Regions from separate parts of the Williamsia sp. Leaf354 genome, predicted to be linked through region 1. Evidence: predicted binding sites of a transcription regulator. Region 1 holds the regulator's gene; the other holds the start of a gene.

Region 1 (15,772 bases):
CAGATGTTCGCGGCGGTGTCGTTGCTGCGTGACGCGGTCACCGCCTCGGGCCACAGCCTGCGCGACGTCGGTGCTCTGCTGCTCACCGGCGGCGGCGCGGCGATGCCGCTGGTGACCGAGATGCTCTCCGGTGTCCTGCGGATCCCGGTGGTCGTCGATGCCGACCCCGCCACCACCTCGGCGTTCGGGGCCGCCATCCTGGCCGCCGAGATCGACGCCGCACCCGGGGTCCTCGACGCCATGCCCGCCAACGCCGCCGCGGCCGCGGCCGAGGTCGCGGGTGCCGCGTCGAACGCCTCGGCCGAGACGGTCGTCTCCCGGACGGTCTCCCCCGCCCCGCGGACGCCGGTCGCCGCGACGTCGACCTCGGGTCGAACCCGTCGACTCGCGATCATCGGTGGTGTCGCGGTGGCGATCGCGCTCATCACCGCGGGCGGGTTGTCGGTCGGTACCGCCCTGAGTTCGTCGGAGAGCCCGGCCGCGACGCCCACCACGGCCACGACACCCTCGGTGTCCACGCCGTCGTCGTCCCCGTCGGCCGCGGCTGCGCGATCGAGTGCGCCCGCCTCCGGGGCGGCGACGTCCGCAGCGGACGACGCGGGGTCGAACGGCTCGGCGAACGGGACCTCACGCGGCTCCACCTCCGGAGGCACCGGTTCGGGTTCGACGGGCTCCGGCTCGGGCGGAACGCGGTCGGGGGGCTCGTCGACGGGCGGCTCCACATCCGGCGGCACCTCGAACGGCGGCTCGGGCGGGGGCACGACCGGCGGCGGATCGACCGGTGGTGGATCGACCGGTGGTGGTTCGACGGGTGGCGGATCGACCGGTGGATCGACGGGGGGCGGTTCGGGTTCCGGTGACACCGGTTCGGGTGGCGACACCGTGCCGGAGCAGACCTTCAACCCCATCCCCACCGTTCCCTCGCTGCCGACCGTGCCCGGCCTCGGCGGCCTGCTCGGCCGCTGAGCACGCCACACGGCCAGGGCCTGCGATGACCGCGGATCGAGACCTTCTCCGCCGCGGCGAACTCGCCGCAATCGGTGGCGAGCGGTAACGGAAGGGTGTTCGATGGCGACTAGGAAGATGACCGTGGAGTCACGACCGGCCGGGGGGTCGTCGTCGATACGTGCTCCCCAATCGGACGGAGCGACCCCCATGGCTGCTGGCCTCGGTGTGAAGATCGGTGCGACCACCTCGGTCGCGGTGTCGGCGACGCCGACGGGCTCCTACGAGGCCCTCGTCCGCCCGACACCTGCGGACGCGGCCTACGCGGCCGCGATCGTCGACCTGGCCGACGAGTCGGGCGCAGACGCGAACGACGTCGTCGTCGCCGGACCCAACGAATGGCAGGGCGCGGAGAACGACGAACTGCGCGACGCCGTCGCGGCGCACGGCCTCTCCGACGTCCGCGTCGTCCCCGAGGCCCTGGCCAGCCTCGCCGCCGCCACCGCTGCGGGCGGCGAACTCGATCACGTGTCCGACGGTTCCCTGGTCGTCGTCTACGACCTCGGCGCCACCGCCCTCGACATCGCCGTCGTCGAGACGGGCGCGGACCCACAGATCATCGGTACGCCCACGCGATCGCACGAGATCAGCGGCGACGCGATCGATCAGCTCGTCGTCGACCACGTGCTCGCGGCATCCGGCGCGAGCGCCGTCGACCCGTCGGACCCCACCGCGGCTGCCGCGATGGCACGCCTCCGCACCGACGCGCGAGCAGCGAAGGAATCGCTGTCGACCGACACCGACGCGTCCGTCGCCGTCGATCTGCCCGGCGCCGCGCCGCGGGCGACCCTGAGCCGTTCCGAGCTCGAATCGCTCGTACAGAACCAGATGTTCGCGTCGATGACGATGCTGCGCGAGGCGGTGACCGCGTCCGGACACCGCTTCCGCGATGTGGGGGCGCTGCTCCTCACCGGCGGCGGGTCGGCGATGCCCGTTGTCGCCGAGATGCTCTCGGGCGTGCTCCGTGTTCCGGTCGTCGTCGATTCCGACCCGGCCACCACCTCCGCCTACGGTGCGGCGATCCTCGCGTCGGGGTCGGGGGCAGCGGCGGTGCCCGCCAAGGCGGCCGCGGCGGCCGGTGGCGCCGCGATGGCGAGCCGAATCCACACCGTGCCCGCCGCGACACCGGCGCCCAGCGCCGTCGATGCGATCGAGAACTCCGGCCGCCGGAAGCGGTTGGCACTCATCGGCGCGTTCGTCACCGTCGCCCTGCTCTCCGCGGGCGGACTCGCGGTCGCCGCCTCGTTGAACTCGGGTTCGGATCCGGCCGACGATGCCGTCGCCACCGCGATCAACCCGCTGGCCGGTTCCAGCTCGTCGACCTCGGCGGCGGCAACGGTCGGCGTCCCGACCATCGTCGAATCACGGATCACCACCACGCCATCGGCCGGACGCACCGATGGCGGCGCGCAGGCTCAAGCTCAGGCCCAGGCACAAGCCCAAGCGCAGGCTCAAGCCCAGGCCCAGGCGCGGGCGCAGGCCCAGGCGCGTGGCGGCAACGCCGCTCCGGCCCAGACCGCCGCGCCTGCCGCACCGGCCGCGCCATCCACCGTGGCGCCGAACCCGCTGCCCAGCAACCCGCAGACCGTGGTGCCCACGGGACGCGGGACCGGCCCGGACCCACTCGACGTCCCGAAGATCACGATCCCGAAGCTGCCCAACCTGCCCGGGATCCCCGGTCTGCCCTGACCTGTCCTCGCCGATGATCGATCACGCCGTGCACGGCGTCGCCCTTGTGGGCATGCCCGAAGCCGGGGCTCTGCTGTCGGCACTCGCCGCCGACGAGCAGCCCGCGCACATCGGGATCAGTGCGGTGGCCGGGGGCGGCAAGACCCTCCTGTTGTCCGCGATCGCCGACCGCCACCGCAGTGCCGGCAGAGCAGTGATCACCTCCGTGTCCGCGGCAGCGGACGCCGGGACCGCGCTGGTGATCGACGACGCCCACGATCTCGACGACACGACGCTCGCACGGCTGGCCTCGATCGCCGCGACCGGCGAGGTGACCGTCGCCGTCGCGGCCGAGCCCCGCGATCACCGACCACTCCTGCGAGATCTGTTCACCGCGATCGGTTCTCACGGTCGGGTCGTCACCCTGTCCGCTGTCACCGCGACCGGGGTCGTCGAACGATCCGGGCGGCGACTGTCACCTGCGGTGGCCACGGCGATCGCGCGGATGAGCGGCGGGAACCGAGCCGCGATCGACGCCGCGATCTCCGCGGTCACCGCGCACGACGCGACCGACTCCGAGCCCCGAACGATGATCGACGTCGCGGCGGAAGCCATCTCGGCGTATCACCACCGCACACTGCGGCGTCTCGACCGGGCCACACTGGGTGTCCTGACCGTCGCCGCCGCCGGTTCCACCCTCGATCCCGACACCGTCGCCCAGACATGCGATCTCGGCACCACGGCCGCGACATCGGCGATCGACGCCTCTCGCGGATCGGGCTTCCTCGGCGACTCCGACACCTTTCTCGCCGATGCCACCCCGGCGCTGACCGCCGTGGTCGGCGCGCACCAGATCGCGTCCACCCACACCGCACTCGTACGGGTACTGCTGGCGCACAACGCACTTCCCCTCGAGCGGGCGCTGGCCGCGGCTGCCGACGGGATGGTCGACCCCGCCCTGGCCGAGACTCTCGTCGACCACGCGCGCGCCGCACGCGGTCACCGGGCGGTCACGATCTGGTCGGCAGCGCGTGCGGCCGGCGCCGACAGGTCGATCTGCGATCGGCCGCTGGCCGCTGCAGCGCTGGGATCCGACGATCTCGACGCGGCCGACCGCATCGCCGACGAGGCGCTCGGCGCCGATGACCGGGCCACGGTGGCGACGGGCGTCCGCATCGCGGCATCGGTCGCGGCCCGCCGCGGAACCTACTCTCGCGCAGCGCAACTCTTCCGCTGGTTGGGATCCGACAGGGCCGGAACGGACGCCGCCGCCGGGGCCGTGGCACTCATCGCCGCGGGTGACCGACCCTCGGCCGAGGACTTCCTCACCGTTGCCGAACAGGCGCCGCCCACCACCGACAACACCGCGGCCGCACATTTGGCCGCCGGTCTCCTGGCCTCGGTCACGGATTCGCCCGCGACAGCGGTCGGCGCGGTGCTGCGATCGGTGTCGACCGCCGCCGACAGCGATCGCATCGAACTCGAGTCCGCCGCCGGCGTCGCCGTCCTGTTGATGCTGCACACCGGGGATCTGGCCGGCGCGACATCGGTCCTCGCCCGGCGCGAGGTCAGGGCCGACGGGGCCGGCGACGCCCGCGGTGACGCACGACTGCTCCTCCTCGACGCCTGGACCGCCATGACCGCCGGCGACCTGTCCCGCGCGGCCGCGCTGGCGTCGTCGGTGACCGTGGGATGCCACCGTGAGCGCCTCCTCGCGCACGCGCTGCGCGCCGGTATCGCCCGTCGCCGAGGCGATTCGGGTGCACTGGCCGGCGCGTGGCGCGACGCGCAGCCGGCGGTCGCGGAGGCAGAGGCCGACCTGTTCGCCCTCCTGCCACTGGGCGAGCTGCGGTTGGCCGCGGTGCGCTGCGGCGACACCGATCGCTTCGCACACCTGGCCGCCGAGGTCGACGGACTACTCGCCGCGCTGGGCGATCCACCGATCTGGGCCGCGGCGTGGCACTGGTACGGCGTACAGGCGGCCATCCTCGCGGGGACCCCGGATGCGTTGGTGCCGCACGCCAGAGCACTCGGGACGGCTGCCGATGCGCACCCCTATGCCGCGGCTCTGGCGCGGGCGGGTCGGGTGTGGCTGCGCGTGCTGCAGGGCGACGACGCCGATCCCCCGCTGTCGGGCGACGAGATCGACCTCGCCGCACACGATCTGCATCGCATCGGTCACGGGTTCGACGGTGCTCGGCTCGCTGCGGAGGGCGCACTGCGCGTGTCCGACACCCGCTCGGCCACCTCCCTGCTGCAGACCGCGCGCACCATCGGGGGAGCACCGTCGGCAGGCGCGTCCGCGGGTCCCGAGGCGCCCGCCGTCCCGGCACCCGGTGCGATCGGCCTCGCCACCCTGTCCGAACGAGAGGCCGAGATCGCCGAGAAGCTCGTGCTGGGCCTCACCTATCGCGAGATCGGGGCGGCGTTGTTCATCTCCGCGAAGACCGTCGAACACCATGTCGCACGCATCCGCCGTCGGCTCGGCTCGACCTCGCGATCGGAGATGCTCTCGACTCTGCGCGCCGCCGGGTACGGCGCCACCGCCTCACAGCCCTGAGACGCGCCCCTCGAGCGTCAACTCCGAGCGTTACTCGACGCCGCGTGATGCCGGTCGTCGCAGACCCGACACCCGCGGGGAGCCGACGGGGTCCTGCGCGAATCCCGAGCACTCGTCACATTCGCTGATCAGGTCGTGTCGGCACCCGATCACGTGGGTGAGGAACTGTTCGGCGCGGGACAGGCGTCGTTGCTGTTCTCTGAGGTGGTGGAGTTGCTCGTACAGCACCCTTGTGCGGTCGGCAGACCCACGATGGAGCACCTGCCGGATCTGCGACAGGCTCATACCGATGCGCTGACAGGCGCGCACCACCTCGACGCGTCGGAGGTGCTCGTCGGTGTACCGCCGGTGGCCCGACGCGGACCTGTCGGCCACCACGACACCCTGGGCGTCCCAATGCCTCAGGACGTGCTCGGCGATTCCGACATGCTCGGCGAGCTCCCCGATCCTCACCCCTACAGTCTCGCAGCTTGACCTCAGGTCGACCTGAAGTTCTACGTTCTCCGACCATGACCACGCAGATCCCGCACCTGCCCGACCCCGTCCACGTCACCGTCGACGGGACATCCATCGCCACCTACGTGCTCGAGAACCGTGGACGCGCCCCCGTCGGGGACGTCGTCTTCTGTCACGGCACGCCGTGGTCCGCGCAGGTCTGGGCCGAGGTCGGCCGGGCGGTGAGCGGGCGTCGACGAGTGTTCCTGTGGGACATGCCCGGATACGGCCACTCGCAACGGGACACCGACGTCCGGATCGATCTCCCGGCGCAGATGTCCCGTTTCGCGGCCCTGCTCACGACGTGGGGGCTCGCCCGCCCGCATGTGATCGCCCACGACATCGGCGGCGCGGTCGCTCTCGGTGCACACCTGCTCCACGGAGCCGAGTACGCGGGCCTGTTCCTCTGGGACGTGGTGACGCTGCACCCCTGGGGCTCAGCATTTTTCGAGCTCGTACGGGCACACGGCGACGTGTTCGCCCAGCTGCCCGCACCGCTGCACCTGGCGTTGGTGGGCGAGTACATCGCGGGTGCCGCACACAGCCACCTGTCCGACGAGTGGAGCAGCGTGCTGACGCGAACCTGGTCGGGACCGTCGGGACAGAGATCCTTCTACCGTCAGATCGCCTCGCTGCATCCGGAGGACACACGACCCGTCGCAGAACGGCTCCACACCGTCCGATGTGCCACCGCAGTCGGGTGGGGCGCTGACGATCCATGGATCCCGGTGGAGCAGGCGCATCGTCTGAGCGAGCTCCTGCCGGGCAGGGGATCGCCGGTCATCCTCGACGACACAGGACATCTCGCGCCCGTCGAGTCACCCGCGCGCGTCACGTCCGCGATCGACGAGTGGCTCGACGCCACCTGAGCGAGGGGTCAGCGAGTGCGTTTGCTGCGGGGTTGCCAGACCACGAGGGCGCTGGTGCGCGGTACGGGGACGAGTTCTCCGCCGTGCCCGCGATGACGCAGATCGTTGCGGGCCGAGGCGAGTTCGCTCTCGAGTTCGCGGACACGCTGCGCGAGGGCGTCGACATGGTTGGTGAGATCGATGATGCGTTTGATGCCCTCGAGATTCACGCCCTCGTCCTGCGAGAGACGCTGCACCTCGCGCAGCAGCTCGACGTCACGCGCCGAGTAGCGCCGGCCGCCGCCGGCGGCGCGCTGCGGACGCACCAGGCCCAGACGGTCGTAGGTGCGCAGGGTCTGGGCGTGCATGCCCGCGAGTTCGGCGGCGACGGAGATCATGAAGACCTCGTCGTCGCCTCCGCCGGCCGATCGGCTCATCACTGATCACCCCATCCGTCCCTCGGCCGGAAACCACTGGCGCGCTCGGCATCGGCGTACTCGCGGAGCTTCTCGACGGCGGCGTCGTCGAGCTTCTTCGGCACCGCGACCTTCACCGTCACCAGCAGGTCACCGGCACCGCCGGCCCGCTTCGTGACACCGCGGCCGCGCACCCGCAGCGTCCTGCCGTCGGCGGTGTTCGGCGGGATCTTCACCCCGACGGTCCCCTCCAGCGTCGGCACCGACACCGTCGCGCCGAGCACCAGTTCGCCGAAGCTGACCGGCAACTCGACCTTCAGGTCGTTGCCGACACGGGTGAACACCGTGTCGGGGCTCACCGTGACGGTCACGTAGAGGTCACCCGACGGCGCGCCACGCAGACCGGCCTCACCCTGTCCGGCGAGACGGATCCGTTGCCCGTCCTCGACGCCGACCGGGATGCGCACGTTGATGGTGCGCGTCCGTACGGTGACGCCGTTGCCCGAACAGTCCGAGCACGGCTCGTCGATGCGCGAACCGGTGCCCTGGCAGTCGGTGCAGGGCTCGCTGAACCCGAACGCACCCTGGTTGCGGCTCACCACGCCGGCACCGTTGCAGGTCGAGCAGACCTTCGGACTGGTGCCGGGTTTCGCGCCGCTCCCGTGGCATGTCGTGCACGGCGACGGCGATGTCAACGACAACGACACCGTCGTGCCGAGCGCGGCGTCGCGGAACGACAACGTCGTCTGCGTCTCGAGATCGTTGCCCCGACGCGGTCGTGTCGCGGTCCGGGGCGCCCGGTTGAACAACCCGCCGAACAGGTCACCGAACGCGCCGTCGCCGCCCGCGGTCGTGCCGGCGTTGCCGAACAGGTCACCGACGTCGAATCCGCCACCGGCGCCGGGTGTCGCCCGACCGCCGCCTCCGTTGAAGCCGCCGCCGAAGCCTCCGCCCGCGCCGTTGCCGCGGAATCGTCCGCCGGCGAAGGCGCTGCGCGTCTCGTCGTACTCCTTGCGTTTCGCGGGATCGGACAGCACGCTGTGCGCCTCCGACACCCGCTTGAATCGCTCCTCCGCCGCGGCATCGCCCGGGTTGGCGTCGGGGTGCAACTCCCGGGCCAGCTTGCGGTACGCCTTCTTGATGGCGTCGGCCGAAGCGTCCGAAGCGACGCCCAGATCCTTGTAGAAGTCGTGTTCCAACCATTCCCTCTGTGGAGCCATAGGGCGTCACCTCCTCTTTCGTGAGAATCGTTGCCCCTGTTGGGGCGAAAAGTTCTGTGTTCGTCGTGATCATGCCCCGAAACCGGACCTCGCACCGCCGAGACGGACCCGGTGGGGGTCGTCGCGGCGGCGCGAGGTCGGTGTCAACTGCTCAGGCGTCGGCCGGGGTGCCGTCGGTCACGGTGACCATCGCGGTCCGCAGCAGGCGGTCGCCGAGGCGATATCCCTGTCGGTAGACCGCCCCGATCACCGGGCTCGCGCCGTCACCGTCGTGCTGCACGGCCTCGTGCAGCGCCGGATCGAACGCATCACCCTCGGCGCCGAAGGCACTGAGCCCCTGCGCCGTCAGCGTGTCGACGATCTTGTCGGCGACACCGCGCAGCGGCCCGCTCTCGAGATCGCCGTGGGCACGGGCCCGGTCGAGGTCGTCGAGCGTGGGCAACAGCGCGTTGATCAACGTCGCCTTGCCCTGTTCGACCGCACCCTGGCGTTCCCGCTCGGCGCGGCGCCGGTAGTTGGCGTACTCGGCCTGCAGTCGCTGCAGGTCGGCCAACAGCTCGGCCTCCTTCGCCGACGGTGACACAGAATTCGGCTCCGCCGAGGCCTCCTCCGGTGTCTGCTCGGCACCGTCGGCCTCACCGGCCTCGGCCGGATCGGCGTTCGCCGCGGCCTCGGCCGCTGCGGACACGTCCTCCGGGTTCACCTCCCCGAGGTCGACCGGATCGCCCGGCTCCTCCTGCGGTGTCCCCGGCTGATCAGCCGTCACTTCTTCTCACCGTCGGTGTCGGTGGGCTCGTCCACGACCTCGGCGTCGACGACGTCGTCGGCACCGGCCGATGCACCCGGAGCGCCCTCGGCGCCACCCTCGGCCGCGGCGTTGGCGTAGATCGCCTGTCCCAGGGCCTGCGACTCGGTGGACAGGGTCTCGACCGCGGTCTTGATCGCGGCGAGATCGGTGCCCTTGAGCGCCTCGTTGGCGCCGGCGATCGCGGCTTCGACCTTCTCCTTGGCGTCGGCGGGAACCTTGTCCTCGTTCTCCTTCAAGAACTTCTCGGTCTGGTTCACCAACGACTCCGCCTGGTTGCGGGTCTCGGCCTCTTCCTTGCGCTTGCGGTCCTCGTCGGCGTGCGCCTCGGCATCCTTGATCATGCGGTCGATCTCGTCCTTCGAGAGGCCCGAGCCGTCCTGGATCCGGATGGTGTTCTCCTTGCCGGTGCCCTTGTCCTTCGCGGTGACGTGCACGATGCCGTTGGCGTCGATGTCGAAGGTCACCTCGATCTGCGGGACACCCTGCGGCGCAGGCGCGATGCCGGCCAGCTCGAACGATCCGAGCAGCTTGTTGTGCGACGCGATCTCACGCTCACCCTGGTACACCTGGATCTGCACCGACGGCTGGCTGTCCTCGGCCGTGGTGTAGGTCTCCGACCGCTTGGTCGGGATGGTGGTGTTGCGCTCGATCAGCTTGTGCATGACGCCACCCTTGGTCTCGATACCGAGGCTCAGGGGCGTGACGTCGAGCAGCAGAACGTCTTTCACCTCACCGCGCAGCACACCGGCCTGCAGTGCGGCACCCACGGCGACGACCTCGTCGGGGTTGACGCCCTTGTTGGGCTCCTGTCCACCGGTGAGCTCCTTGACCAGCTCGCTGACCGCGGGCATACGGGTGGAACCACCGACGAGCACGACGTGGTCGATGTCGCCGACCGAGACGCCGGCGTCCTTGATCACGGCCTGGAAGGGCGCACGGGTGCGCTCGAGCAGATCCGAGGTGATCTTCTGGAACTCGCTGCGGCTCAACTGCTCGTCGAGGAACAGCGGGTTCTTGTCGGAGTCGACGGTGATGTAGGGCAGGTTGATCGAGGTGGACTGACCGGACGACAGTTCGATCTTCGCCTTCTCGGCCGCCTCACGCAGACGCTGCAGCGCCATCTTGTCCTTGGTGAGGTCGATGCCGTTCTGCGCCTTGAACTTGTCGACGAGCCAGTCGACGACGCGCTGGTCCCAGTCGTCGCCACCGAGGTTGTTGTCACCGGAGGTCGCGCGGACCTCGACGACACCGTCACCGATCTCGAGCAGGGACACGTCGAACGTGCCGCCACCGAGGTCGAAGACGAGGATGGTCTGCTCGGACTGGCCCTTGTCCAGGCCGTACGCGAGTGCGGCCGCGGTGGGCTCGTTGACGATGCGCAGGACGTTGAGGCCGGCGATCTGGCCGGCTTCCTTGGTCGCCTGACGCTGCGAGTCGTTGAAGTACGCGGGGACGGTGATGACCGCCTCGGTCACCTCGTCGCCGAGGTAGCTCTCCGCGTCGCGCTTGAGCTTCATCAGCGTGCGGGCGCTGATCTCCTGCGGGGTGTAGTCCTTGTCGTCGATCTTCTGCGACCAGTCGCCCTCGCCCATGTGGCGCTTGACCGAGCGGATGGTGCGGTCGACGTTGGTGACGGCCTGGTTCTTCGCGGGCTGACCCACGAGCACCTCGCCGTTGCGCGCGAACGCCACGACCGACGGTGTGGTCCGCGAACCCTCGGCGTTGGCGATGACGGTGGGTTCTCCACCTTCGAGAACCGACACCACCGAGTTGGTGGTGCCGAGATCGATACCGACAGCACGTGCCATGTTTGTTGCCTCCTTGACGATGCCGCGCGGGGCGCGGCGTTGCTTTCTCCGTTTGCCGAAACCGGGATGAGCGTGCACCCGGATGTCCGTGAACCTCAGCGCGGATGACTCAACTACTACCTGTCGTCAAACTGGTCGTCAACTCAGTTGAGTCGATCTCACTCAGGTTTCGAAGTGTCCAACGGCGCGGACGCGAGATCTGTTCCCGACACCCGCGCCGCCCCGCCGGTATCGTCGGCGCCGATGATCGGTCCCCGTCTCCGCAGCCGCCGGCCGATCGTCGACCCGCGGGGCTTCGTCGCACTGTGCGGCGTGATCGCCCTGGTGGCCGCGATCGCGGTCGTGGTCGCCCTCCCTGTGACCAGCCAGGACGGTCGACATCGGCAGATGAGCCCGGCGTCGGCGGAGGCGTCGCGCACCGCGGCGGCACCGGCCCTGGCCGCGATGAACGCGGTCACCGTGCGCCGATACGTCTACCTCGACGCCACCGCCGGCGACCCGGGTCAGGACTACGGCGACCTGTTCCTCCCGCCCGGACCGCACGCCCGGGGATCGCTCCCGTTGGTGGTCCTGGTGCACGGCGGTGGATGGAACTCGCGGTACGGCGCGGGGACGTTCGTACCGTTCGCGCGCACCCTCGCCGCGCGCGGGCTCGCCGTCTACAACCTCGAGTACCGCAGGCTGGGATCCGGGGGCGGATGGCCGACGACGTTCACCGACGTCGCCGCCGGTGTCGACTTCGTCCCGACCGTGCTCGCCGACAACCCCGCCATCGCCACGGCCGACAGCACCATCGTCGGACACTCGGCCGGCGCGCAGCTCGCGGTGTGGGCGGGCACGCGGCGACCGAGCACGACGCAACCCCCACCCGTCCGCGCGATCTGGCGCCCGACCCGCATCATCTCCCTGGCCGGGCCCCTGAACATGCGGGCCGCCGCCGACACCGGCGACCGACGCGTGATCCGCGCTCTCGGGGGCACGCCGACGCAGGTGCCCGACCGGTACCGAGCCGTCGACCCCATCGAGAACCTCGACCCGAGCGCGTCGATCACGGTGGTGCACGGCACCGCCGACACCGTCGTGCGTCCCAGCCAGTCGACGACCTACGTCGAGGCACTCACCCGCGCCGGCGGCCGTCCGCGCCTCGTGCTGCTGCCGAGACAGAGCCATTCCGCGCTGGTCACCTCGACCTCGTCGGCGTTCCCCCGTGTCGTCGACCTCATCGTCTCGGCCGCCCGGCCCGTGCCCTGAACGAAGCGAACGGGCACTGTTCTGACAGCTCGTTCACAGGTCCGCCCGCCATCCTGGAGACCATGACATCAGCCGACGGGATGCACTCGTGGCCCAGATCACGATTCTGGGTCTGTTCCGATGCCACTGGTAGCGTCGCGGCGATGCTCACCCCCGCCATGCGAGCAGATCGATGACGTCGACGCTCGCCGACGCCGCCCACCGACAGGCGACCGCACCGGTCGCCGAGTCGGCGCCGCGTGGTCGCCGGGGACACCTCCACCAGCTCGATTTCCTGCGCGGGAGCACGTTCCTGCTGGTCATCTTCTGTCATGTGTTGACGAACACGAACGCGTCGGACACCTCGTTCGCGACCAACGCGCTCGGCATGTGGGGGCACTTCACCCGCAACGCCTTCTTCTTCCTGACCGGGTTCGTGCTCATGTTCGGCAACTACGACAAGGCCGATTTCGCGTCGATCCGGTTCTGGCGACGCCGCCTGAAGCTCGTCGCGATCCCCTACCTCATCTGGTCGGTCGTCTACTGGGCGTTCTCGGTCGTCGCGGCGAGCGGGTGGTCGCAGCTGCCGTTCTCGCTCGACACCCTGTGGAGCGGTCTGGCGTGGGGCACCGCGGGCTTCCACCTCTACTTCCTGTTCGTGATCATGCAGTTCTATCTGCTGTTCCCGGTGATCCTGTGGATCGTCCGGGCCACGCGGGGACATCACCTCGCGTTGCTGATGGTCAGCGGCGCGGCGCAGCTCGCGATCCTGTGGTCGCTCAACCACCTCAGCGCCCCGGAGGGCAGCTGGCTCTACGTCAACTGGTGGCACGCGTACTCCACCTTCATCCCGTACCAGTTCTTCGTGTTCCTGGGCGGGGTGGCGGCGGTGCACCGCGACCGCGTCGACGCCTGGGTACGCGCCCACGGGTGGTGGATCGTCACCGGTCTCGTCGCGAGCGCCGTCTTCGCCTACGTCACGTACACCCAGCGCGTCGACAGCGGGCAGACCCCCGTCGATGCTGGCTTCGCGCTCAACCCGACGCTGCAGCCCTTCATCTTCTTCGCCATCACCGCGCTCTACAGCGTGGCCGTGCGCTGGTCGGATCGCCGTGACCGCACGCCGCGGTTCAATCGCGTCGTCGCCTACGCCTCGAACCGCTCGTTCGCGATCTTCCTCGCCCACGTCCTGGTGCTGCAGCTGCTGATCCTGCCGCGCATCGATGTCACCTCGAAGGGCTGGTTCGAGCAACACCTGGGCGTGCCGTGGGCCACGATCGTGGTCTACGTGCTGACCGTCGCGATCACGCTCGTCGTCGCCGAGGTGTTGCGGCGCGCACCGTTTGCGCTGTATCTGACGGGCCGCCCGAGAATTCCGTTTCGCCGTGATCGCGCGTCGGCGGCGGCGGAGCGGAAGGGTACCGAGCGAGCGCTCGAACCTACTCGCGGGTAACCAACATCACCCCAGGTGAGAACTTAGGTGAACCTTCGCTGCGCGCACCGGCCACCAGGCCTTAACGTTTAGGCAAGGACACCTGGGCATCGGCCGCGATCGCCCTGGAGAGAAAGGCCCCTCGCCTTGAGCGCCACGACGATCACGATCGGCTCCATCGCCGCACTCATCAGCCTCGGCTGCTGGGCTCTGTTCTTCTCGGGTGTGTGGAAGATGATCCGCACCATCGCCCAGGGACAACGCGACACCACCCGGCTGACGCCGGTCATCCCCCGCTTCAAGCAGATGATGATCGAGTTCGTCGCCCACACGCGGATGGTCAAGTTCCGCACCGTCGGCTGGGCGCACTGGCTGGTGATGATGGGCTTCGTCGTCGGTTCGCTGCTGTGGTTCGAGGCCTACGGTCAGACGTTCAACCCGGAGTTCCACTGGCCGCTGTTCGGCGACACCTTCGTGTGGCACCTGCTCGACGAGCTGCTGGGCATCGGCACCGTCGTCGGCATCGTGACCCTGATGATCATCCGCCAGCTCAACCACCCGCGTGTGCCCGAGCGGCTGTCGCGGTTCGGTGGGTCGAACTTCCGCGCGGCCTACTTCGTCGAGGCCGTGGTGCTGCTCGAGGGCCTCGGCATGATCTTCGTCAAGGCCGGCAAGATCGCGACCTTCGGCGACGGGCACGTCGGCTCGGACTTCTTCACGATGCAGGTCGCGAAGCTCCTGCCGGAGAGCCCGCTGCTGGTGTCGATCTTCGCCGCCATCAAGCTGCTGTCGGGCATGGTGTGGCTGGCCGTGGTCGGCCGTCGCATCACCTGGGGCGTTGCGTGGCACCGTTTCTCGGCGTTCTTCAACATCTACTTCAAGCGTGAGGACGACGGCGGCGTCGCGCTCGGCGCGGCCAAGCCGATGATGTCGCGCGGCGAACTGCTCGTCATGGAGGAGGCCGACCCCGACGTCGACGCCTTCGGCGCCGGCAAGATCGAGGACTTCACCTGGAAGGGCTGGCTCGACTTCACCACGTGTACCGAATGTGGTCGCTGCCAGAGCCAGTGTCCGGCGTGGAACACCGGTAAGCCGTTGTCGCCCAAGCTGTTGATCACCTCGCTGCGTGACCACGGCTACGCCAAGGCGCCCTACCTGCTGGCCGGTGGACGCACCGATTCCGCCGGCGACGAGGTCGGACTCGTCGACGCCGACGGCAACGTCGACCAGGCCCGACTCGACAAGATCCCGGCCGCCGCGCGCGCCGAGGCCGCACGTCCCCTCGTCGGACCCAGCGAGGGCGAGGGCGCCGGCGGCGTCATCGACACCGACACCCTGTGGAGCTGCACCAACTGCGGTGCCTGCGTGGAGCAGTGCCCCGTCGACATCGAGCACGTCGACCACATCATCGACATGCGCCGCTACCAGGTGCTCATCGAGTCCGACTTCCCGTCCGAGCTCGCCGGCCTGTTCAAGAACCTCGAGAACAAGGGCAACCCCTGGGGTCAGAACTCCAAGGACCGCACCAACTGGATCGACGAGATCGACATCGACATCCCCGTCTACGGACAGGACGTCGACACGTTCGAGGGCTTCGAGTACCTCTTCTGGGTCGGTTGCGCCGGCGCCTACGAGGACCGCGCGAAGAAGACCACCAAGGCCGTCGCCGAGCTCCTCGACATCGCCGCGGTGAACTTCCTCGTGCTCGGCGAGGGCGAGACCTGCACCGGTGACTCGGCGCGCCGCTCGGGCAACGAGTTCCTGTTCCAGATGCTCGCGCAGCAGAACATCGAGACGCTCGGCGAGATGTTCGCCACCGCACCCGGTCAGCGCAAGAAGATCGTCGTCACCTGCGCGCACTGCTTCAACGCCCTGGGCAACGAGTACCCGCAGGTGGGTGGCGACTACGAGGTCGTCCACCACACCCAGCTCCTCAACCGCCTGGTGCGCGACAAGCGACTCATCCCCGTGGCCCCGGTGGCCGAGGACGTGACCTACCACGACCCCTGCTTCCTGGGCCGGCACAACAAGGTCTACGAGGAGCCCCGCGAGCTGATGGCGGCGTCGGGGTCGGCGCTGCGCGAGATGCCGCGCCACGGCGAACGTTCCATGTGCTGCGGCGCCGGTGGCGCCCGCATGTGGATGGAGGAGTCGATCGGCAAGCGCATCAACCTCGATCGGGTCGACGAGGCCCTCGAGACCCTCGACGGGTCGGGCGAGAAGAACCAGAAGATCGCGACCGGCTGCCCGTTCTGCAAGGTGATGCTCAGCGACGGCACCAC
Region 2 (15,772 bases), on a different contig from region 1:
GCGGCGCGGGAACGGGGACCGTGCAGTACAAACTGCGCGACTGGCTGTTCGCACGCCAGAGATACTGGGGTGAGCCGTTTCCCATCGTCTACGGCGCCGACGGGACCGCCCACGCCATCCCGGAGTCGGACTTGCCGGTGGAGCTGCCCGAGGTCGACGATTTCGCGCCGGTGTCGTTCGACCCCGACGACGCCGACAGCGTGCCCTCGCCCCCGCTGGCCAAGGCCACCGACTGGGTGAACGTCGAACTCGATCTCGGCGACGGGCTGCAGCACTACACCCGCGACACCAACGTGATGCCGCAGTGGGCCGGCAGCTCGTGGTACCAGCTGCGCTACATCGACCCCACCAACGACGAGACCCTCTGCGCGCCCGAGAACGAGCAGTACTGGATGGGCCCGCGCCCGGATCTCCACGGCCCGAACGACCCCGGCGGTCTCGACCTCTACATCGGCGGCGTGGAACACGCTGTCCTGCATCTGCTGTACTCGCGGTTCTGGCACAAGGTGCTGTTCGACCTCGGTCACGTCAGCTCGAAGGAGCCCTACCGCAAGCTCTACAACCAGGGCATGATCCAGGCCTTCGCCTACACCGATGCCCGTGGCATCTACGTGCCCGCCGACGAGGTCGTCGAACGCGACGGTGGCTTCTTCCTCGGTGACGCACCCGTGAACCGCGAGTACGGGAAGATGGGGAAGTCGCTCAAGAACTCCGTTGCGCCCGATGACATCTGCCGCGACTACGGCGCCGACACCCTGCGCGTCTACGAGCTCTCGATGGGTCCGCTCGACCAGTCGCGTCCGTGGGCGACGAAGGATGTCGTCGGTGCGCAGCGTTTCCTGCAGCGTGTGTGGCGCCTGGTGATCGACGAGGAGACCGGCGCGGTCCGTGTCACCGACGCCACGCCGGGCGAGGACACACAGAAGCTGTTGCACCGCACCATCGCCGGAGCACGTGACGACTACGCGGCGTTGCGGGACAACACCGCGGTGGCCAAGCTCATCGAGCTCACCAACCATCTCACGAAGGTGTACGCCGACGGCGCCCCACGCGACGTGGTGGAGCCGCTGTTGCTGATGCTGGCGCCGGTGGCACCGCACATCGCCGAGGAACTGTGGTCGAGGCTCGGCCACCCGGATCCGCTGGCCCGCGGTCCCTTCCCCATCGCCGACGAGAGCCTGCTGGTCGAGAACACCGTGGAGATCCCGATCCAGGTGAAGGGCAAGGTGCGCAGCCGCATCACGATCGCGGTCGACGCCGACGAGGCGTCGGTGACGGCGCTCGCCCTCGCCGACGAGAAGATCGCGCCCCTGCTCGACGGTGAGCCCCGGAAGGTGATCTTCGTGCCGGGCAAGATGATCAACATCGTCCCGTAGGACATGGGGTGAGCGGATCGGCGCGGGTCGCCACGGCATCGACGCCGAGGTTCGTGTTGATCCTCATCGGCGTGGGCGGTTTCCTCGACGCGTACACCTACCTCACCCGCGGCGGCGTGTTCGCGAACACCCAGACCGGCAACGTGATCCTGCTCGCGACGTCCGGGGCAGCGGGGGAGTGGCATCGTGCCGTCGCGCACCTGTGGTCGATCCTCGCCTTCGTGGTCGGTGTCCTCGTCGCCACGGTCCTGCGCACCTGGTGGCGCGACGCCACGAGCGCCGCACTCCTGGTGTCGGTGACCTCCGCGCAGGCACTCGTGCTCGGAGTGGTGGCCGCCGTGCCCGCCGAATGGCCGAATGTCGTGGTGACGGTGCCGATCGCGTTCGTGGCGGCCATGCAGATGGAGCTGTTCCGCACCATCGGCGGGATGCCCATCATCACCATCGCGACCACGGGCAACCTGATGCGGTTCGTCGAGTCGGTACACGCTCTGCTGACGCAGCGCGACGCCGAGAGTCGCCGCCGGTGCGCTCTCTACAGCGCGGTGGTGGCGGCGTTCGCCGGGGGAGCGGTGGTCGGCGCGATCGTCTCCCGGTGGCTGGGCACGCCGGCGGTGGCTGTCTGCGCGGTCGCGATGATCGTCGTCGCACTCTTCGTGGTGCACGACGCCCGCCAGATCGACGCCGACGCCCCCGAACCGGAGGGATGAGGACTCATTTCCGCGGCAACGTCAGGACGAAGGCCGCGGCGCGATCGGTCCAGTCGCCGAGCGCATCGTCGTCGACGAGCCCGGGCGGGTCGATGCGCAGCCATCCGCGAGCCGGCTTGCCCGACATGATCATCGGTCCGACGTGGTCGCGGGCCATCAGAGCGTCGGCGTAGGCGGGATCGACCCGCACCATGAGGCCCTGCTGCTTGCTGAGGATGACCACGGCCATGTGACCGTCGACGAGGAACGCGAGACCGCCGAACATCCGCTTCTCGGTGAGGTGCGGCTCGGTCTCCATCGCGTCGCGGATGCGATCGGCGAGGTCCTCGTCGTAGGCCATGGTCTGCGCTCCAGGGGCGTCTCAGTGCGTGGCGACGGCCGCGGGGTCGGATTCGATGTGACGGTGCGACAACTCGCGCAGAGCGCGGAACACCCGACGCGACGACTCGGCCCACGGCATGAGGATCGGGAACACGTGGAACATTCCCTTCTCCTCCATCGCGTACACGGTGACACCCGCGGCCGAGAGGCTCTCGGCGAATTTCCGGATGCCGTCGCGGAACATCTCGTCGGCCCCCCAACAGACGAAGGTCGGTGGGAACCAGGTGGGGTCGGGCTTGGCGTAGATCGCCGACACGCGTTCGTCGTTGGGTTGGACGCCCTGCAGGTACGGACTGACCGGCACGTTCCACGGCAGGATGTCGAGCTGGGCGTTGGCGGTGATCGACGGGTGATTGAGGTCCAGATCGACCTCAGGCGAGAACAGCATCACCGCAGCGGGTTTCGCCAGTCCGTGGTCGTGCAGATACGACACCAACGAGGTGGCGAGGCCGCCACCTCCGGAGTCGCCGGCAATCACGATGTGTTCGGCGTCGATCCCGCGCTCGAGCAGGCCGCGATAGGCGTCGGCGGCGTCGTGCACGCCCGCGGGGAACGGGAACTCCGGTGCCATGCGGTAGTCGGCGATGAACACCTCGTAGCCGGTGATGTTGACCAGCGAAGCGGCGAAGGCCGAGTACATGATCGGCGACGTGCCGATGTACCCGCCGCCGTGGAGGTAGAGGACCGTGGCGGTGATCGTCTCCTTGTCCTCGCTGTCGTCGACGTAGTCGTCGGAGCTGGCCTTGGCGCGGCACCAGATGCCCTCGATACCGCCGACCGTGTCGTCGGTGAGCTCGACACCGTCGGTGAGGCTGATGAACGGCGGCATCACCACGCGGCAGATGTCGTCGAGGATCTTCTCCATCGACCGGAACTCCTCGATCGGCAGCGCCATCGAGTAGCCCATGAACGACCGGATGGTCTGCCGCGTCACCGATTGACCGATGTTGTCGAGCAGCCCGCCCGGTCCCTCCCAGAACCGCCGGAACGGCACCCGGGCGAGGCCGTTGAGCATGCTCTCGGCCAACCCGACCATCGCCAATGCGGTCACCGGGGCCGATGCCGTCTGCACTTCGGGACGATCCGCCATCACCATGGGCTCATCGTAGAAGGGATCGCGACGATACAGCCAACCCTGTATCGTCAGCGGCCATGACCACCGCGCTGCGTCACGACGCCCTCGCCCGGTTCGGATATGCGCTGTCCGACTCCACCCGCACCCAGATCCTGATGCGGCTCGCGGACGCGCCGGGCTATCCGTCGGACCTTGCGGTCGAGATCGGGGTGTCGCGCCAGATCCTCTCGAACCACCTCGCGTGCCTGCGCGGCTGTGGACTCGTGGTCGCGACGCCGGAGGGTCGGCGTACGCGCTACGAGCTGGCCGACGCCCGGATCGGCCGTGCCCTGCACGACCTGGTCGGCGTGGTTCTCGCGGTCGATCCGGCATGCTGCCCCGACTCCGACGCGCACGGGTGCTGCTGATGGCGACCGGGACCGAGACGGTGACACCGTCGTTGCGGCGCGCGGTGTTGTCGCGGCGGATCCGGTGGTTCGTCGCGAGCACCATCACCTACAACGTGATCGAGGCCGTCGTCGCGCTCGTCGAGGGCACGCGGGTGTCGTCGACCGCGCTCATCGGATTCGGCCTGGACTCTGTGATCGAGGTGTCCTCGGCGGCTGCGGTGGCATGGCAGTTCGCCGGCCGGGATCCCGAGGCGCGGGAGAAGGTCGCGCTGCGCATCATCGCGGTGTCGTTCTTCGCCCTCGCCGCCTATGTCACCGTTGATGCCGCCCGCGGGCTCCTCGGTGCGGCCGATGCGCAGCACTCGGTGGTCGGGATCGTGCTGACCGCTCTCAGTCTGGCGATCATGCCGGTGCTGTCGTACGCCCAGCGGCGGGCCGGCCGCGAACTGGGTTCGGCGTCGGCGGTGGCCGATTCGAAGCAGACGCTGCTGTGCACCTACCTGTCGGCGGTCGTGCTGGTGGGTCTGGTGCTCAACTCGACGCTGGGATGGTCGTGGGCCGATCCGATCGCGGCACTCGTGATCGCCGGCATCGCGGTGCGCGAGGGCCTGAATGCGTGGAGAGGCGATGCGTGTTGCGCCCCGGTGATACCCGGTCGCCCGGTGACATCGGATCGCGCCTGCGACTTCTGCGATTGAATCTCCCACGCGCGACAGCACCCCGTCACGGGTGTGACGGGGTGCTGAGCGGTCAGGCTGCGACGGTCGTCGCCTCGGCGGTGTCCTCCAGCGCGGCGAGGATGATGTCGGCGACATCGGTCATCGGTCGGACGTCGACCGCGTCGAGGACCTCGGCAGGCACGTCGTCGAGATCGGGTTCGTTCCGGATGGGGACGAACACCGTTGTGAGACCGGCCCGCTGGGCTGCGAGCAGCTTCTGCTTCAGCCCACCGATCGGGAGCACCCGACCGTTCAGCGTGACCTCACCGGTCATCCCGACCTCGGCGCGGACGCGACGGCCGGTCGCCATCGACACGAGCGCCGTCACCATCGTCACGCCTGCCGACGGTCCGTCCTTGGGGGTGGCGCCCGCCGGGACGTGGATGTGGATCTTGCGATCCAACGCCGCCGGGTCCACGCCGAGTTCGGTTGCGTGGGAGCGCACGTAGGACAGCGCGATCTGTGCCGACTCCTTCATCACGTCGCCGAGCTGACCGGTCAGGGTCAGACCCGCGTCACCCACGGTGGACGACGCCTCGATGAACAGGACGTCACCACCCATCCCGGTGACCGCGAGACCCGTTGCCACACCGGGCACAGCGGTCCGCTCCTCCGACTCCGGGGTGAACCGGGGCCGGCCGAGGTAGTCGACGAGATCGGGCTCGTCGATCACCAGGGCGGTGTCGTCGCCGACCAGTTTCGTGGTCGCCTTGCGCATCGCCTTGGCCAGGAACCGCTCGAACTGACGCACACCCGGTTCGCGGGTGTAGTCGGCCGCGATCTTGCGCAACGCCTCGTCGGTCACGGTGACGTCGTCGGCGGTGAGTGCGGCGCGGTCGCGCTGGCGGGGGAGCAGGTAGTCCCGCGCGATGGCGACCTTGTCGTCCTCGGTGTAGCCGTCGAGGGTGACGAGCTCCATGCGGTCGATCAATGCCGACGGGATCTGTTCCACCACATTGGCCGTCGCGAGGAACACGACGTCGGACAGGTCGAGATCCAGATCGAGGTAGTGATCGCGGAACGTGTGGTTCTGCGCCGGATCGAGCACCTCGAGAAGGGCCGCGGCCGGGTCGCCGCGCTGGTCGGAGCCCACCTTGTCGATCTCGTCGAGCAGCACGACCGGGTTCATCGACCCGGCCTCGCCGATCGCACGCACGATGCGTCCGGGCAGGGCACCGACGTAGGTCCGACGGTGACCACGGATCTCGGCCTCGTCACGGACGCCGCCGAGGGCGACGCGGACGAACTTGCGACCCAGGGCCCGGGCGACGGATTCGCCGAGCGAGGTCTTGCCGACGCCGGGAGGACCGGCGAGCAGCATGACCGCACCGGAACCGCGTCCGCCGACGACCTGCAGGCCGCGCTCGGCGCGACGGGCACGCACCGCGAGGTACTCGACAATGCGGTCCTTCACGTCCTCGAGACCGTGGTGGTCGGCGTCGAGGATCTCGCGCGCCGAGGCGATGTCGGTCGAATCGGTCGTGGTGGTGTCCCACGGCAGTTCGAGGACGGTGTCCAACCAGGTTCGCAGGTAACCACTTTCGGGCGACTGCTCGCTCGAGCGCTCGAGTTTGCCGACCTCGCGCAGGGCTGCCTCGCGCACGTTGTCGGGCAGCGTCGCCGCCTCGATGCGTGCGCGGTAGTCGTCGGAACCGTCCGGTTCGCCTTCGCCGAGCTCCTTGCGGATGGCGGCGAGTTGCTGACGCAGCAGGAACTCCTTCTGCGTCTTCTCCATGCCGTCGCGGACATCGCCGGCGATCTTGTCGTTCACCTCCACCTCGGCGAGGTGATCGGTGGTCCACGTGATCAGGGTGCGCAACCGCTCGACGACGTCGGGCGTCTCGAGCAGTTGTCGCTTCTGCACGTCGGTGAGGTACGAGGCGTAACCGGCCGTGTCGGCCAGGGCCGAGGGGTCGGTCAGCTTGTTCACCGAGTCGATGACCTGCCACGCCTCGCGGCGCTGCAGCATCGCCAGGACGAGCTTCTTGTACTCGGCTGCGAGTTCGCGGGTCTCGTCGGTGACGGTCGGTTCGGCGGCCTCGTCGACCTCGACCCACAGCGCGGCGCCGGGTCCGGTGGTGCCCGAGCCGATGTGCGCCCGCTTCTCGCCCTTCACCACGGCGGCGTGTTGTCCACCGCCGAGGCGTCCGACCTGCACGATCGATGCGATCACGCCGTAGGAGGGGTAGCGGTCCTCGAGACGGGGCGCGACCAGGAGTTTCTGCGAATCGGTGGCCTGCGCGGCATCGACAGCCGCTCGTGCCGCGTCATCGAGCTCGATGGGGACCACCATGCCGGGCAGCAGGATGGGGTCGGTCAGGAACAGAACCGGTAAGCGGGTGTCGCTCATTCTTCCTCCAAGGTTAAGTCTGACCGGCTCAACTGGTCGGAGGGGTTGATCTGTTCCCGCTCAAGTCCGGTGTTCGTTGTGAGCGGAACGGACGGCGCGGAGATCGTCCGTCCACGGGCTCGCCTCCGGCGATACGCCGGAGGCGATGCCGCATTCGGACGATCTCAGTCACCGAGCGCGATGCTGATCGCGGTCGGGGGCATGTCGGTGTGCGCTGCGATGTCGACGCGACGGGTGCCGCAATCACCGCAGCGGACGTAGAGGACGGTCCCGTCGCTGGTGCGGTGCGCAGACTCGGTGAGCCAGGCGTGTTCGTGGGTCTGCCGGGTGGGGCTGAGGGTCGAGTTCTCGGTCGAAGAGGTGTGCATGCGTCCACTGTGATGTCATGGTCTTGTGCATCTCAACCCTTACGGCGAGTACGCGGTGCTCCTGGCGGCCTCGTTGGCCAACGACTGGCCCGAGGACTGCGCCGGGATCGAGGCCCGAGCGCGCGAGTTCGGGATGACGGGTCGATTCGAGACCCGTCCCGACGACCACGCACGCACCCGGGAGGTGATCGACGAGTGGCTGCGGATGGTCGATGCTCCGACGGAGGACGAGCGGGCGCGTCTGCTCAACGAGACGATGAGCGTCGCCGCCGCCTATCCGCGGTTGACCAACCACGACGACGAGGGTTGGCACCTGCACTATCGCGACCGGAATCAGTCGCTCGCCCACGTCCTCACCGCGGTCATCTCGGTCGGGACGGCGCTGCACCTCACCACCCGCGGCATGCACCGCATCGGCCGGTGCGCCGCCGGCCTGCCCGGTGGCGGCGACTGCGAGATGGTCATCGTCGACGTCAGCCGCAACGGAACCCAGCGCTACTGCTCGGTGCGGTGCGCGAATCGTGCTGCGGTGCGCCGACATCGGGCACGCACATCGGTGCGGCGCTAGGAACCGTCGCCGGAGATGATCGCGTCGATCTTCCAGCGGTCGGATCCGTCCGACGAGACGTAGAAGGCGTCTCCGCGCGCGACGTCGGCGACCGCGTTCGGTGTGCGGACGCGGACGTCGACGAGGACTCGCGCGGCAGAATCGGTGAGAGTGACACGCGCACACCAGGCGTCGGTTCCCTGCGGCAGCGCCGATATCCACCGCTGCAACTCGATGACGGTCGGGACGGGCGCGGTGTCGGCGATCGCCGCGCGAGCCGCCACCGGCGACTTGTCGGTGATGGCCGAGGCGAGGAAGGTCGCGACGGCGCCGGTCGGTGAGGTCGGATCGGCGCGCTCGTCGATCGTGGTCACCGCACCATCGGTCCCGGTGGTGCAGAACGGGATCTGTGGCCCGTCCGCGGGAGCCGCGTTGTCCTGAGCCGCCACGGTCGTACCCGAACCCGAGCCGGAAACCGTCGAATCCGACCCGCTCGACCCCGTCGACGTCGCGAGAACGACAGCACCCGCGACGATTCCGGCAACGACGACCACCGCACCCGCGACGAGCGCGATACGACGACGATTGCCACCCCGAGCTCGCCTGCTTCGCGAGCCCCGCACGGCGATCTCCTCGAGCGTCGCCGACCAGTTCGACGACGGATCGGTGTTCATCGAGACCCAGGACGGGGCCTCCGGTGTTCCTTGCGGCGGTCCGTGATCGGCGGCGGTGAACCACGGGGGTTCGGGAGGCGTGATGCGCGGCGGGGGCGCGTCGGTCGGCCCGGGTGCCGACTGCCGAGCGAACGGATCGGTGTCGGGATCGTTCGGAGGCGTCACCGACGGGTCGGGGTGCCGAGGTTGGTCGTCCGGTCTGTGGTCGGGGCCGTCGGTCACTGCTCCTCCGCGCCGGTGATCCGCACGTCGCCGGGAGCGCCCGTCACTGTTGCGCGGAGCCGATACTCGCTCGTGCCACCAGCCGGGGGCTGGTAGGTGAGCGTGAACAACACGGTGTCCGGCCGCGTTTGTCGCATCCTCAGACAATAAGTGGTGCCGGGGGGATATCCCTCGAGTGCCTGCGAGATCAGCGAGGGCGACGCCATGGGCGCACCCGTTGCGATGTCGTCCGTTGCGCGCGCGGTGTCGCGGCCGGTGATGATCGCCCAGTGGTAATCGGCGACCACAGACAACGCCGACTCGCGCCCACCCTGGCCGTTGGTCACGGTCTCGCCGGGAGCCGCGGTCGACGGGTCGCACCGCAACGGGTCGATGGAGGGAATCGCTGCTGCCGAGGTGGTTCCCGACGGCATGGTCACCACCGGCGCGGCAGGCGATCCGCCGCCGCACGCGGTGAGACCCAGCATCAGCGCGGTGACGGCACACACCACCAGGCCACCCGGTCTCGCCCGATGGCGAGAGGGTGGCCTGGTGGCGTGATCGCACGTCATCACGTGGATGTCACTGTCGGTGTCGGCCCCCGGTCGGCGCGCCGACGTACTGCGGGTAGGCGATCTCCAGGCCCGGGAACGCGCGCTGCGCCTCCTTGCCGAAGTTGATCACCGCGGCCGTCACCGAGTCACGGGCGGTCTGGGCGAACACACCAGCTGCCTTGAACGGCGCATCGGCGGCGTCGTGGTTGATCTTGATCGGCACGTTCACCGCTCCGATCTTCACGTTGCCGGAGACATCGCCGTTCTTGGCGACCACGTAGTCGACCTTGTCGCCACCGGGCAGTCTCGAACGGTCGAGGTGCAGCTCGTACTGGTTCGCATCGGGGTTCGGCGGAGCCGGCTTCGACTTCCGCGGATCCTCTTGCGTGGCCCCGCCCAGTGGTGCGTTCGGATCGGCACCCGGATCACCGGCACCGACCGCATAACCGATGGCGCCGCCGATACCGCCACCGATGAGAGCGCCCACAGCAGCACCGCCGAGGCCCCCGACGACAGGGCCCACACCGAGACCGATGAGCGCACCGGTTCCGGTGAACGGGCCGGCGATCAGGGGAAATGTTGTCCCGAAAGTTGGCGCAGCCACGACAGCCGCGGTGATCAGGCCGGACACGGCGCCGACACCGGCACCGACCGGCAAGCCGATGATTGCACCCGGAACCGCGCCGATGGCAGCGCCCGTCGCACCACCGACGAGGACGCCGAGGGTGGTCGAGGCAGCCGTACGTGCCGCCTGGTCCTTCGGGAAGCCGATGGACTCGTAGTAGGTCGCGGTGCGCGCCTCGATGGTCGCGGCCTGGCCGTTGAGGTTGCGGGCGTCGGCGTCGGAGAGGAACGCCGGCTGCGGGGTGCGGAAGTTACCGAGCTTGATGACGCCGGGCCGGGGGAGCACGGGGTTGACCGGCTTCGTCGGCTTGGGCGCGGTGAGCACCGGCGGGAGCGGGTTGTAGGTGCCCGAGTAGACCGGCGGCGTGTAGCCTGGCGAGTCCTCGTAGATGACCGGCGCGTCGTAGGTCGGGGCCGGGATGATGCTCCGTCCCTGCGCGGCCGGAGGCGTCGGTGCCGGCGGCGGCGGTGTCGGTGCGGCGGGCGCGATACCGGGTGCCATGTCCGTCGACGGGGGAGCTGTTCCGGGGGGTGCGGCGAACGCCTGGCCGGCGGTGCCCGCGGCGATGGCTGCGGCGAGCATCACCCCTGCGGTCGTCCGGGTCACCCTCTGCGGATGGTGAAGCGACACGGTCACTCTCCTCGTGATCGGTCAGGCGCCGGCGAGCCGGCGACGGCGGGGTCGAGCGAAAAAGATACACGGCGGCGTGTGGCCTCCCCGTGCCCGTTCAGGGCACAGAGATCCCGGCGGGTGATCGTGTCACCACCCCTCCGAGAGCGCCTGGACAGCTCTCGGGAATCACCACGTCGGAAGCTTGTGCAAGGAAGTCAACCATGTGTCCAGTTGGCGCTCAACACGACCCTGTGCATAAGTGCGAATACGGATCGCGGTAATCGCATCCGGCGGTCGGCGACCGGGATGTCCGCCCGCCCCGCAGACGTGCGGGCGGCCTGTTCCGATCGACAGCGAACCACCGTAAGGTCATCGTTAGCGTAGCGAATGGCCGCGTGATCGATCCAGGTGTCTGAGGTGTGGAAGAGGTGCGACGGATGGTGACACGGGTCCGGATGGTGCGGGCGGTGATGGTTCTGGCGGCCGCGGCGCTGGTGATGTCGACAGGTCCTACGGTCGCGTCGGCGATGTCGAACGGCGTTCCCGCGCAGGTCGGCTCGGCGCCGTGGTTCGTGTCCATCACCTTCACCGAGGGATCCCGCGTCGTCGGGCAGACGGTGACCGGCTCCCGATTCGACCGTCTGCACTGCGGCGGCGTGCTGATCGATCCGGTCACGGTGCTCACCGCCGCGCATTGCGTCGTCGACCCCGAGACGGTGGCGACCGCGCCGCGGCGTGCGCTGGCGCCGTCGGTGTTCGGGGTGATCCTCGGCGATGCGCCGGTCGGCGAGAGCTCGGCTGTCGAACGGACCGTGGGCCATGTCGACATCGCACCCGGCTTCGGGCTGGTGACCAATCCGCGTGACCCGGCGAACCTCGACATCGCCGCCGCGCACGACGACGTCGCGCTGATGACCCTGGCGGCGCCCGTGCCGCGGGCACGCACCCTCGCCGTGTCGGTGGCCCCCGCGGCCCCGGGCACGCCGGTCACGCTCCTCGGCCACGGTTACACGCCTGCGGGGTCCCGTTCGGATCAGTTGCTGAGCGGGCCGCTGTCGGTGATCTCGGCTGCGGCGTGCGCGCGGCAGACGTTCGTCGAACCGGTGCGCGCGGGGATGATCTGCGCGCAGTCGCGGCCCGGCGTGCCGTCGGTACAGGCGGGATTCGGCGACAGCGGCGGGCCGATGGTGATCGGCAGCGGCGCGCAGGCCCGACTCCTGGGCATCTTCAGCTTCGGGACCGAGACCGTGGCCGACCTCTTCACGCCGGGGTTCAACGCCGCGTCCGATGTCCGGGTGGCGGCACTGCGTTGGCCCGCACTTCGGGCGCACCTGCACCTGTGACGCCGGCAGGGCGGTACGGCGAGGGGCGGGATCAGCGCGGGACGATCAACTGCGCGATCTCGAGCACCTGATCGTCGGTGAGCGGAGTGGTGCCGTACATGGTCTGACGGTTCATCAGTCCGTCGATCGCCATCCGGAACAACTCTGCGGTCACATCACTCGTCGGTCGACCGGCCGTCTCGAACCCGGCGCGCGCCAGCTGGACGAATCCGGTCTGCTGCCTGTCGAAGGCGTCGCGGAGTTCGTCGTTGGTGCGGGCCTCTCCGCGCAGGTGGTGGCGCGCGATGATGCGGTCGCGGTTGGCATCGGAGGTCATCTCGGTCACGAAGCCGACGAGTGCGCCCACCACGGCCTCATGAGTCCAGCGCTCGATCGCGAAGTGGCGCGCGGCGGTCTCGAGGTCGCGGCGGAACACCTCCTCGAGGGCGAGCGACAGCAGTCGCGCCCGGGACGGCGCGTGGTAATTCACCGCCCCGGCACCCAGGCCGGCGGCGGCATCGACCGCGCGATGGGTGAATCCGCGGGGTCCGCGCTCGGCCAGGACGGTCACCGCGGCAGCCATGATCACGTCGCGGCGACCGGGCCGCTCGGTACTGTTCTGGGCTTCCTCCACGGCCATGAACTTACGGTCCGAGATCGGCCACCGACAATGCAGGATCGATCACTGCGCACGTCGGCGACGGATCCGTTGACCGGAGAAGCCCGGCGAACCTATGCTCAACGGATGTTGAGCAAATGGAATCCGAACCGCCGAACCCTCCTCGGCGCGGCCGGTGCCGGCGTGGCGGCGGCCGCGATGACCCTGGGCCGGGGTCCGATCGCCGGGGCGGCACCGACAGGGTCGTCGGAGGGGCCGATCACGCAGAGTTGCTCGGAGCGCTACGTCGGATACCGCGCAGCCGACCAGGCCAAGCCCTACGCGAAGTACTTCACGCCCCACACCGATCCCGCGCCGCAGGTGGTGCGGACCGCCTTCGCCGGTCCGCCGCTGCCTCCGGCATCAATCCCGGATTTCGGACGCCTCACACGAGACCTCGGTCCGTCGGGCTACTCGCCCATCGAGGTCGGATACGGCCAGCGGGCCGATGGGGTCCTCTTCGTCGCCTGCCGCACCGAGATGCCCCGCGTGACCGCCGCGATGTGGGACTGGTGGTTCGGGTGGCATTCCATCGAATCGGCCCGGTACAAGCTCTGGCACCCCGACGCCCACGAGTACGCGGCCCTGCGGGAGAACCGCACGACCTCACCGATCCCCGACAAGGCCAAGTACATCGGCAACACCAGCTACGTCGACGAGCTCGTCGGGCCGAAGCTGCAGCAACTGGGGATCGACTTCCGCGATCCGGTCGCCAACGGGTTCACCGTCCCCGCCGACCAGACCATCATCTACGGGCGGGTCGGCAGCAGCATCGCGCCGGTCGACCTCGGGTGGCTCGCCCACCAGGTGCGCCCGATCCCCGGCGGTGCGGAGATGCGCAGCCGGTTCTACCTCAACATCCGCGGTCTGCACGTGCCCGATCTCCCGCAGGCGGCATGCGCCGTGGCCCGCGGCGCGTCGGTCGACCCGAGCGACCTGTTCCTGGGCATCGATCTCGCCCGCAACCTCTTGATGCACTGCGGCCAGGAGATGAACCACCTCGCGCAGTTCCTGCCGGAGATCTACCGGGAGTTCCGCGTCTGAATCCGACCCCCGCTCGACGGGGGTGTGCGTCCGTAGAGTGGTCACATGATGCGTCGACCCACGCCCGACAAGCCCGCTCCCGGACAGGAATCGGTGTGGGACTATCCGCGACCCCCGCGGCTGGAACCGTTCTCGGGGTCGATCACGATCACCCTCGGCGGCATGGAGATCGCCTCGACGACCACGGGGTGGCGCGTACTGGAGACCAGTCATCCGCCGACCTACTACATCCCGCGCGAGGCGTTCGTCGACGGCGTGCTCCGTGAGACACAGGGCGCCTCGTGGTGCGAGTGGAAGGGTGAGGCGTCGTATTTCGACCTCGTCACGCCCGAGGCCGGCGCCCCGCGCGCGGCGTGGACCTATCTCGACCCGACGCCGGGTTTCGTCGATCTACGCGGCGCGATCGCGGTGATGGCCGCGCAGGTCGATCGCGCAACGGTCAACGGCGAGACAGTGACCCCGCAGCCGGGCGGCTTCTACGGCGGCTGGGTCACCAGCACCGTGGCCGGACCGTTCAAGGGCATCCCCGGATCGATGGGGTGGTGACGCGGTGAAACTCGCTGTGCACCTTGCCAACATGACCCTGCCCGGAGGTCCGGCCGCGTTGGGCCCGGCGCTGTCCGGTGCCGCGCGAGCCGCCGATCAGGGCGGCATCGAGACACTGACCGTGATGGACCACTGGTTCCAGATGGAGAACCTCGGCGGGCCGGACGAGCCGATGCTCGAGGGCTACTCGGTGCTGAACTTCCTCGCCGGTCAGACCGAACGGATCCAGCTCGGCACCCTCGTCACCGGCATCACCTACCGACACCCCGGGCTGCTCGCCAAGACGGTGGCGACCCTCGACGTCCTGTCGCAGGGGCGCGCGCTCCTCGGCGTGGGTGCGGCCTGGTACGAGCGGGAACACCACGGTCTCGGCGTGCCCTACCCGTCGACCTCGGAGCGATTCGAGCGCCTCGAGGAGACGATCGAGATCTGTCGGCAGATGTGGAGCGCCGACGCCGGCCCGTACGAGGGCACCCACTATCGCCTCGCCGAGACCCTCAACAACCCGCCGACTCTGTCGCAGCCCGGTCCGCCGCTGATGATCGGTGGCAGCGGCGAGAAGAAGACGCTGCGTCTCGTGGCCCGATACGCCGACATGTGCAATCTGTTCGCGACCGGTGTCGACGAGGTGCGCCACAAGATCGAGGTGCTCGACGGGCACTGCGTCACCGAGAACCGCGATCCCTCGACGATCCTGCGCACCATCATCACCGCGACCGATCCCCTCGCCGACACCGATGCGTTTCTCGCCGAGATGGAGCGTTATGCCGCGCTGGGTGTCGGCCAGGTGTTCGTGGGGCCCGCGTCCGACGACCCGGCCGGATGGGTCGAATCGGTTGTGCAGCAGGTCAAGCCGCGCCTCGACGCGATCTGAGCCTCAGCCCGCGCACTCCTCGGCGGTGTCGTCGGGGCCGGTGTGCAGGCGCACCCGGTTACCCCCGGAACGCTTGGCGTCGTACATCGCACGGTCGGCCGCCCGGATGAGGTTCTCGACCAGCGTCTCGGCGCTGTCGGTCGACATCGACTCGGCGTCGGCCCACGCCACCCCGATACTCGCCGTCACGCGCAGACCTTGATTGGGTGCCATCACCGCCGACCGGATCCGCTCGCCGAGCACGGCCACCTCGCGCAGTGGCCGCCGACCCACCACGACGAATTCCTCGCCGCCCATCCGGCACGGGATGTCGTTGGCGGCGATGGTGGTGGCGAGCCGGCGTGCGGTCTCGGCGAGGACGAGGTCTCCGCATTCGTGCCCGCGGGCGTCGTTCACGCGTTTGAAGGCGTCGAGATCCAGCACGATCACGACCACCACGTCGTCGGCTCCCCGCGGCCGATAGCGGCCCACCGACGCCACCGCCTGCTCGAGGCCGCGGCGATTCGGCAACTGCGTCAGGGGATCCCGGCGCGACTCCACGGAGTCGGAGCTGAGCATGCCGAGCAGTACCTGCGAGGTCAGCGGTATGACGACGTTGGCCAGGATCACGACCATGCCCTTGCTGACCGCCATCGCCGGGTCGCCCGCGACGGCGGTCATGACGGCCAGGACACCGATCACGACCGTCGCTGCGGCGATGTGTGCCACCAGCACCCGGGTCCCGTGAAAGAACGCGCAGTACCCTCC

The links. The regulator HspR, encoded in region 1, represses chaperone genes until heat shock. The targets are predictions, from matches to a motif close to ANNTGAGTNNNNNNNACTCANNT.
Region 2: a site for HspR is predicted at 7,012-7,034, ahead of lon (endopeptidase La). Genes of this name have one in related genera too.

The regions. Positions count from the first base shown of each region.
Region 1 is NZ_LMPL01000005.1:821,080-836,851, forward strand. Features, by position in the region: gene ASG12_RS20455 (Hsp70 family protein) at 1-966, shown strand, start outside; gene ASG12_RS20460 (Hsp70 family protein) at 1,156-2,694, shown strand; gene ASG12_RS20465 (LuxR C-terminal-related transcriptional regulator) at 2,708-5,233, shown strand; gene ASG12_RS20470 (MerR family transcriptional regulator) at 5,264-5,686, opposite strand; gene ASG12_RS20475 (alpha/beta fold hydrolase) at 5,743-6,597, shown strand; gene ASG12_RS20480 (heat shock protein transcriptional repressor HspR) at 6,606-7,013, opposite strand; gene dnaJ (molecular chaperone DnaJ) at 7,013-8,212, opposite strand; gene grpE (nucleotide exchange factor GrpE) at 8,364-8,978, opposite strand; gene dnaK (molecular chaperone DnaK) at 8,975-10,828, opposite strand; gene ASG12_RS20500 (alpha/beta hydrolase family protein) at 11,072-12,079, shown strand; gene ASG12_RS20505 (acyltransferase) at 12,252-13,511, shown strand; gene ASG12_RS20510 ((Fe-S)-binding protein) at 13,638-15,772, shown strand, end outside.
Region 2 is NZ_LMPL01000001.1:401,953-417,724, forward strand. Features, by position in the region: gene leuS (leucine--tRNA ligase) at 1-1,376, shown strand, start outside; gene ASG12_RS01850 (YoaK family protein) at 1,385-2,086, shown strand; gene ASG12_RS01855 (TfoX/Sxy family protein) at 2,091-2,426, opposite strand; gene ASG12_RS01860 (alpha/beta hydrolase) at 2,448-3,563, opposite strand; gene ASG12_RS01865 (ArsR/SmtB family transcription factor) at 3,620-3,949, shown strand; gene ASG12_RS01870 (cation transporter) at 3,949-4,629, shown strand; gene lon (endopeptidase La) at 4,682-7,000, opposite strand; gene ASG12_RS01880 (hypothetical protein) at 7,165-7,368, opposite strand; gene ASG12_RS01885 (CGNR zinc finger domain-containing protein) at 7,394-7,936, shown strand; gene ASG12_RS01890 (hypothetical protein) at 7,933-8,754, opposite strand; gene ASG12_RS01895 (hypothetical protein) at 8,808-9,302, opposite strand; gene ASG12_RS01900 (hypothetical protein) at 9,373-10,575, opposite strand; gene ASG12_RS01905 (S1 family peptidase) at 11,019-11,924, shown strand; gene ASG12_RS21850 (TetR/AcrR family transcriptional regulator) at 11,956-12,543, opposite strand; gene ASG12_RS01915 (DAPG hydrolase family protein) at 12,649-13,605, shown strand; gene ASG12_RS01920 (DUF427 domain-containing protein) at 13,651-14,151, shown strand; gene ASG12_RS01925 (LLM class F420-dependent oxidoreductase) at 14,156-15,025, shown strand; gene ASG12_RS01930 (GGDEF domain-containing protein) at 15,029-15,772, opposite strand, start outside.